Regions from separate parts of the Pseudactinotalea sp. Z1739 genome, predicted to be linked through region 1. Evidence: riboswitches for the same ligand, from Rfam matches in the RefSeq annotation. Region 1 holds a riboswitch; the other holds the start of a gene.
The links. A riboswitch is a leader RNA that binds a small molecule or an ion and turns the genes downstream of it on or off. The one in region 1 is predicted to bind FMN.
Positions count from the first base shown of each region.

Region 2: it holds a riboswitch for FMN, as region 1 does, so the genes downstream of both, ACO0LV_RS00795 (ABC transporter permease) here and ribD (bifunctional diaminohydroxyphosphoribosylaminopyrimidine deaminase/5-amino-6-(5-phosphoribosylamino)uracil reductase RibD) in region 1, are expected to answer to the same signal.

Region 1 is NZ_JBMPQA010000009.1:98,026-102,231, reverse strand. It holds gene hemB (porphobilinogen synthase) at 1-842, shown strand, start outside; gene hemL (glutamate-1-semialdehyde 2,1-aminomutase) at 839-2,158, shown strand; FMN riboswitch at 2,230-2,357, shown strand; gene ribD (bifunctional diaminohydroxyphosphoribosylaminopyrimidine deaminase/5-amino-6-(5-phosphoribosylamino)uracil reductase RibD) at 2,444-3,478, shown strand; gene ACO0LV_RS12895 (riboflavin synthase) at 3,490-4,089, shown strand; gene ribB (3,4-dihydroxy-2-butanone-4-phosphate synthase) at 4,116-4,206, shown strand, end outside.
Region 2 is NZ_JBMPQA010000001.1:160,317-164,522, reverse strand. It holds gene ACO0LV_RS00805 (RsmB/NOP family class I SAM-dependent RNA methyltransferase) at 1-1,287, shown strand, start outside; gene rpe (ribulose-phosphate 3-epimerase) at 1,334-1,999, shown strand; FMN riboswitch at 2,069-2,204, shown strand; gene ACO0LV_RS00795 (ABC transporter permease) at 2,289-3,062, shown strand; gene ACO0LV_RS00790 (ABC transporter substrate-binding protein) at 3,071-4,159, shown strand; gene ACO0LV_RS00785 (phosphoribosyl-ATP diphosphatase) at 4,180-4,206, shown strand, end outside.

The DNA of each region.
Region 1 (4,206 bases):
CGGGGGTCGTCCAACACACCGCGGACTCACTGCGCGCTGCGGCACACGAGGCCGCCGCTGCAGGTGTCGGCGGCATCATGCTGTTCGGGGTACCCGCCGTCCGCGACGCCGACGGATCGGGCGCTACTGACCCGGACGGGATCGCCAACCGTGGTCTGGCGATGCTGCGGGAGGAGGTCGGCGCGGACGTCGTCATCATCTCCGATCTGTGCCTCGACGAGTTCACCGACCACGGTCACTGTGGTGTGCTGGCGGCGGACGGCTCGGTCGATAACGATGCGACGCTTCAGCGGTACGCCGAGATGTCGCTCGCCCAGCACGAAGCCGGCGCACATGTTCTGGGTCTGTCCGGCATGATGGACGGCCAGGTGGCCGCCTGCCGTGCCGCGCTGGACGAGGCCGGTGCCACCGGCGCCGCCATCCTCGCGTACTCGGCGAAGTATGCTTCCGCCTTCTACGGGCCCTTCCGTGAGGCGGTGGACTCCCGGCTCCGTGGCGATCGCCGCACCTACCAGATGGACGTCGCGAACCGCACCGAGGGTACGCGCGAGGCGCTTCTGGACCTCGCGCAGGGCGCTGACGTCGTCATGGTCAAGCCGGCGCTCGGCTACCTCGACGTTCTGTCCGACGTCGCCTCGGCCGTCGACATCCCGGTGGCCGCCTACCAGGTGTCGGGCGAACTGGCGATGGTCGAGGCGGCCGCGGCGAACGGCTGGCTGGACCGGGGCCGCACCATCCTCGAGACGCTGACCTCCATCCGCCGCGCGGGAGCCGGCATCATCGCCACCTACTGGGCCACCGAGGTGGCGGGCTGGCTCACCGGACAGCAAGGAGAGAAATGACCACGAACGATGATCTGTTCACCCGGGCGCTCGGCGTCATCCCCGGGGGCGTGGACTCCCCGGTCCGCGCCTACGGCTCCGTTGGCGGCAACCCCCGCTTCATCGCTGCGGCTTCCGGTGCTCGCATCACCGACGTCGAAGGACGCACCTACGTCGACCTTGTGGCCTCGTGGGGGCCGGCACTGCTCGGTCACGCGCACCCCGAGGTTGTCGCTGCCGTCCAGGATGCCGCGGCTGACGGGCTGTCCTTCGGTGCGCCCACGCTCGGTGAGATCGAACTGGCCGAGACCATCCGCGAACGGGTGCCCCCGGCGCAGCGGGTGCGCCTGGTCTCCACCGGAACCGAGGCCACGATGACGGCGGTGCGCCTCGCGCGGGGCGCCACGGGCCGTGACCTCGTCGTCAAGTTCGCCGGTTGCTACCACGGTCACGTCGACTCCCTGCTCGCCGAGGCCGGCTCGGGCGTGGCGACCTTCGGCCTACCCGGTTCCGCCGGGGTCCCGGCGGCAAGCGCCGCACAGACGATCGTGGTGCCGTACAACGACATCGGCGCGATCGAAGCGGTGTTCGCCGAGCGTGGCGAGGAGGTCGCCTGCGTGATCACCGAGGCCGCACCGGCCAATATGGGCGTTGTCGCACCCGCTGCCGGGTTCAATGCGGCCCTGCGGCGTCTCACCGCGCAGCACGGTGCGCTCCTCGTTCTCGACGAGGTGTTGACCGGATTCCGCGTCGGTCCGGCGGGCTGGTGGGGGCTCGAGGGTGCCGAGGAGTCCTGGGCCGCGGACCTCATGACGTTCGGCAAGGTCGTCGGCGGCGGGATGCCGCTGGCCGCGGTTGGGGGTCGTGCAGAACTCATGGAACTCCTCGCCCCGACCGGGCCCGTCTACCAGGCCGGGACCCTGTCCGGGAACCCGCTGGCAACCGCGGCCGGGCTCGCGACGCTCCGGCTCGCCGACGCGAGCGTCTACGCGCACGTCGACCGCGTGGCGGGCGTCATCGCGCAGGCTGCCGGGCAGGCCCTCTCCGCGGCGGGTGTGCCGCATGTGGTCAACCGGGCCGGGAACCTCTTCTCCGTGTTCTTCGGTCCGGACGCCGCGACCGGTGGCGTCCACGACTACGCCGGTGCCACGGCGCAGGAGTCGTGGCGCTATCCGGCATTCTTCCAGGCGATGCTCCAGGCGGGGGTGGCCCTGCCGCCGAGCGTGTACGAGGCGTGGTTCCTCACCGCAGCACACGACGACAACGCTGTGGACGTCATCCTCGAGGCGTTGCCGCGCGCGGCCCGGTCCGCCGCCCGGGCGCTGCCACCTGGTTGATGACGCCGGCGCCGCGGCACACGGCGGTTTGGCTGTCCCTGGGAAGTGTGCCATGCTGCCGTCCAAGCAACACGTGCTCCGGGGTCGGTGAAATTCCGAGCCGGCGGTGACAGTCCGCGACCCGCGCGTCTGATGACAAGCGGTTGACCTGGTGGAACTCCGGGACCGACGGTGAGAGTCCGGATGGGAGGCAGCACTGTTGGCGCCGCCGTCGAACGACGACGGCGCCAGTGGCATCGTGCGTCCTCAGGCACCCCGGCTCACACCGAGGCAAGAGGAGACCAGGTGTCGGACGACGCTATCAACCGGGCGCTCCAGCGCGCGCTCGTGCTCGCTCGGCGGGGACCGCAGCGCGGTGGCAACCCCCGCGTGGGGTGCGTCATCATCGGTTCCTCCGGCGCCGTCCTCGCTGAGGGTTGGCACCACGGTGCCGGAACCGAACACGCAGAGGCCGCAGCCATGGCGGCGGCTGACCGTTCCACGCTCCGGGGTGCGACCGCCGTCATCACCCTGGAGCCCTGTCACCACAGCGGACGCACCGCGCCCTGTTCGCAGGCGCTGCTCTCAGCCGGGATCGCCCGGGTCGTGTATGCAGTCCGCGACCCCGATCCGGTCGCCGCCGGTGGCGCACAGTGGCTCCGGTCGCAGGGGTTGCAGGTTCGCACCGCACGGGAGGCGGAGGTGCCCGACGACGTCGTCCGCGGTGCCGAAGCACTCACCGAGGCCTGGGTCACCGCCGTGGAGCGTCGGACGCCGTGGGTCCTGGGCAAGATGGCGGCCAGCCTGGACGGCCGGGTCGCGGCGGTGGACGGCACCTCGAAGTGGATCACCGGACCAGTCGCCCGCGACCATGCCCACGCGGTGCGCGGTGACGTGGACGCCATCGTCGTGGGCACAGGCACCGTCATCGCCGACGACCCCGCGCTCACCGCACGCCGGGCCGGCGGCACGCTGGCAGACCACCAGCCGCTGCGGGTGGCCGTCGGCCATCGTTCCGTGCCCGCCTCAGCCGCGATCCGCCACGGCCCGGGGGACTGGCTCCACCTCACGACACGCGACATCCCCTCGGTCCTCGCGCGGCTCTGGGATGTCGGCGCCCGCCGCGTCCTGATCGAGGGCGGCCCGACCCTCCTCGGGGCCGCCGTGCGCGCCGGCGTGGTGGACGAACTGCACAGCTACGTCGCGCCGGTCCTGCTCGGAGCGGGCCCGGCCGCCGTCCCCGACCTCGGTGTGTCAACCCTCGCTGACGCGCACCGCCGGCACACGACCGACGCACAACACCTGGGTGAGGACATCCTCGTCGTCACCCGCCGAGCCTGAGGAGTTCTCCGATGTTCACCGGACTTGTCGAGGAGGTCGCAACCGTTGACGACCGGACCGATCTTGACGGCGCCGCCGTTCTCGCTGTCACCGCGACCACCGTCCTCGAGGACCTGCGCACCGGCGACTCCATCGCGGTCTCCGGGACATGCCTGACTGTCACCGAACTGGACGAGCGCGGCTTCACCGCCGACGTCACGCCCGAGTCGCTGCGCCGGACGACCCTCGGTTCGCTGGCGCCCGGCGACCCGGTCAACCTCGAACGCGCAGTTCGCGTGGATGCTCGGCTGGGCGGCCACGTCGTCCAGGGGCACGTCGATGGCGTCGGCACGGTCCTGCAGCGCAGACCCGGCCCCCGATGGGACGAGGTCGACCTCGGGATGCCCGTCGCCCTCGCCCGGTATGTGGCCGAGAAGGGATCCATCACCGTCGACGGGGTATCGCTCACGGTGACGTGGGCCGGCGACGAGGCCTTCGGAGTCGCGCTCGTCCCCACAACTCTGGAGCGGACAACCCTCGGTACGCTGGCTCGGGGGGACAGGGTCAACCTCGAGGTCGACGTCGTCGCCAAGTACGTCGCACGCCTACTCTCGGTGAGGGCTGACGTGTGAGTGTCGCGAAGGTTCCTGCGCGATCGGTGCCCTCGGGTGGCGCGGTTTCAGCGCACCGGGAACGCGTCGACGCCGCTCTGGCGTGCCTGCGCGAGGGGCGCCCCGTTCTCGTGGCCG
Region 2 (4,206 bases), on a different contig from region 1:
GAACGCGGGATCAGCGGGCGTGATGCGGCGTTCGCCACCGAACTCACCTACGGCACCTTGCGACTGCAGGGCCGTTATGACGCCATCATCGGCCTGGTCTCGGACCGGGCGGCCAGGGACCTGGACCCGGCGGTGGCCCGGGTGCTGCGGCTGGGCGCCCATCAGATCCTGGCCATGCGCGTGCCCGACCACGCCGCCGTCTCGGAGTCCGTCGCCCTGGCACGCGGCACCATCGGGGCCGGCCCGGGCAACTTCGTCAACGCGATCCTGCGCCGGATCAGCGAACATGCACTGGAGCACTGGCTCACACAACTGCCCAGCCCGGTCACCGACACCGGACTGGACGTGGACGCCGCCGCCATGGTCCACTCCCACCCGGCCTGGGTGGTCCGGGCAATCCGGGCCGCACTGGGACCGGAGGCCGGCGCGGACCAGGTCGAGGCGGCGCTGGCGGCCAACAACACCGCGCCCGCGGTTTCGTTGTGCCTGCGTCCCGGCCTGGCCGTTCCCGGGGACCTGCCCGCCGACACCGCCACACCGGGCCGGTGGGCGCCGACGACGCAGATGCTGACCTCCGGGGACCCCGGCGCCTTGGCCGCCGTGCGCGCCGGCACCGTCGGCGTACAGGACGAGGGGAGCCAACTGGTCACCCTGGCTCTGGCCGACACCGATCTGGAAGGCACCGACTCCACCTGGCTGGACCTGTGCGCCGGCCCGGGCGGAAAATCCGCACTCCTGGGCGCCCTGCTCGCCGAACGCGCGCCCGAAGGCGTGCTCACCGCGAACGAACTGGCCCCGCACCGGGCGGCGCTGGTGGCCGACTCGGTGCGGGCGGTGCGAGGCGTACTGCCGGGACTGGAGGTGCGCACCGGTGATGGTCGCGACGTGGGCACCGCCGAGCCCGGTCGGTACGACCGCGTCCTGGTCGATGCGCCGTGCACCGGCCTGGGGGCGCTGCGCCGTCGGCCCGAATCCCGGTGGCGTCGCACCCTGCAGGACCTGGCCGCACTGACCACCCTGCAGCGGGAACTGCTCACCTCGGCCCTGCGCGCCGTCCGTCCCGGGGGAGTGGTGGCCTACGTCACCTGCTCCCCGCACATGGCCGAGACCAGTGTGGTGGTCACCGACGTGCTGCGAGACTTCCCCGGCGCCACGCTGCTGGACGCCGCTGCCGCGCTCGGCCGGGTCTCGGTCACCCCGCCCGATGACATCACCGGGCCGATGGCGCAACTGTGGCCGCACCGGCACGGCACCGACGCGATGTTCCTGGCACTGATCCGGCGGTGACGGCCGCGGCCATGAGGTGCCGGTCGAGGAAGTAGGCTGGCGAGCCATGGCGATCCTCATCTCACCGAGTGTGCTGAACGCGGACCTGTCCCGGCTCACCGAGGAGGTCGAACGGATCAGCGACGCCGACTTCGTGCATCTGGACGTCATGGACAGCCACTTCGTCCCGAACCTGACGTTCGGGTTACCGGTGGTACGGGCACTGTTGGAGCACGTCTCCACCCCGGCCGATGTTCATCTGATGATTGAGGACCCGGACACCTGGGCGCCGCAGTTCGCCGAGGCGGGTGCGGCCTCGGTCACCTTCCATGCCGAGGCGTCCGTCGCCCCGATCCGGCTGGCCCGACGGCTGCGTGAAGCAGGTGCGCGCGCCGGGATCGCGCTGAAACCCGACACCCCGGTGGAGCCCTACCTGGACCTGCTCGGCGAGTTCGACATGGTCCTGGTGATGACGGTGGAACCGGGGTTCGGCGGCCAGCCGTTCCTGACCTCGATGCTGCCGAAGATCACCCGGGCCCGACGCGCGATCGAGCAAGCCGGCCTGGACGTGTGGGTGCAGGTGGACGGCGGGGTCTCCCGGGACACGATCGCCCAGGCCGCCGGCGCCGGTGCGAACATGTTCGTCGCCGGATCCGCGGTGTACCGGGCCGCGGACCCGAACGCGGAAATCGCCGCCCTGCGCGACCTCGCCACCGCCGCCTACCCGGCCTGACGGGCCTCCCGGGGAAAGGGCCGTGCGGGCACGACCGGACCCGGATGTGGCACAATAAGGTCAGCAAGAGACGTGCTCCGGGGTCGGTGAAAGTCCGAACCGGCGGTGATAGTCCGCGACCCGGCCGACGCATTCGTGCGGCGGGCGGTTGACCTGGTGGAATTCCGGGACCGACGGTGAAAGTCCGGATGGGAGGATGCACGCGGCGCCGATACGTATCGGCGCCGGCCGAGGTTGCGCCGCGCAACCCAGGCGGACCCCGGGTCACGCCTGGGAAGGAGAGGCCGCCGTGGCCCGCAGCACCGTCACCTTGGTGGCGCCCCGAGCAGGACCCGCGCTGAGCGTCCTGGCCCCGGTGGTGGCCGGCATCTCGGTGCTGCTGGGCTGGGAACTCCTCGCGTGGTCGTTGGACTCCCGTTCCCTGCCAGCGCCCAGCGCCCTGGGCCCGCGGCTGCTCACCGAGTGGCGTGAGGGTGGCCTGGCCGGATACGCCACCACCACCATGGCCGAGGCACTGCTGGGGTGTCTCATCGGGTTCATGGTCGCGGTGCCGCTGGGTTACCTGATCGCCCGCTCGGCGGCTGTCTCCGCCGCCCTGGGACCCTACGTGGCCGCGACCCAGGCGATCCCCGCCGTGGCGCTGGCGCCGTTGCTGGTGCTGTGGATCGGGTACGGCCTGGTGCCGATCGCGCTGTTATGTGCCCTGCTGGTCTTCTTCCCGATCCTGATCAACACGACCCTCGGCCTGACCACGCTGGACCCCGATGTCATCGATGCGGCCCGGGTGGACGGAGCCGGCCGGGGCCGGTTGCTCTGGCACATCGAGGCACCGCTGGCGCTGCCGTCCCTGCTCGCCGGGGTACGTAACGGCTTCGTCCTGTCCGTCACCGGCGCTGTGGTCGGGGAGTTCGTGATGGGCGGTCAGGGCCTGGGGATGCTGCTCACGGTTTACCGGGACCGGCAGGACACCGCCGGCCTGTTCGCCGTCCTCATCGCTCTGTCCGTGTTGGCGATGACCTTCTTCTTCGCGATCCGCTACCTGGAACGACGACTGCGTTGGTAAGGAGAACCATGAACGCACCCGCCTCCCTCCGCCGCTCCCGCCCCCGCATCCGCGGCCACCGGGGCCGACGGCGTACCACCCGCGCCCGGGGGACGATCGCTGCGGCCGCACTCGCCGTCGCCGTGCTGGCCGGCTGCGCCGGACAGTCCGGGCCGGGGGACGAGGAGGGAGCCGGCGCCGGGCAGCAACCCGACGCCGCGGAGTCGACCGAGGTGACCATCGGCCTGACCTACATCCCCGACGTGCAGTTCGCGCCGTTCTACCTGGCGCAGGACGCCGGATACTTCGAGGCCGAGGGTCTGGAGGTGGACCTGCGCCACCACGGCGCATCGGAGTCGCTGTTCGGCGCTCTGGAAGCGGGGGAGGAGGACGTGGTGATCGCCGGGAACGATGAGATCCTGCAGGCGGTCAGCCACGGCACCGACGTGGTGTCGCTGGCCACCATCTACCAGGACTACCCCGTGCAGATCTTCGTGCCGGCCGACTCCGAACTGACCGAGGTCGCTGATCTGGCCGGGCGCAACCTCGGGGTTCCCGGGCCCTTCGGACAGAGTTGGTTCGGCCTCCTGGGCTACCTGGACCGCGCCGGTCTGAGCGAGGATGAGGTGAACATCGAGCACGTGGGTTTCACCTTGTTCAACGCGCTGTCCGAGGGTCACGTGGACGCCGTGGTCGGCTTCGTCACCGCCGACGCCGCTGCCTTCGCCACCGCCGACTTCCCGGTGCGCACGATCGCTGATCCCGACGTGCTCCCTCTGGTGAGCGTCGGACTGGGTGCCTCGCAGGAGTGGCTCAACGACCACTCCGAGGCCGTACCCGGTCTGATCCGGGCTGTGGAACGAGCGGTGGATGACATTCGCGCCGATCCGCAGGTCGCCGTGGACGCTGCCAGCGCGCAGATCCCCGGGACCATGACCGACCAGGATGAGGCATCGGCGCTGCTCACCGCGGAGGCGATGGTCGAGCTCTACGGCACCGGAGAGTTCGGCGCGCAGGACCCGGAGGCGTGGGAGGAGATGGCCGAGTTCATGGACCAGGTGGGACTGCTCGACGAGCCCGTCCCAGCAGATGAGGCTTACACCACGCAGTGGCGCTGAGCGCAGTAGGCTGGGCTTCCGTGAAGACGTTCGAGGAGCTGTTCGAT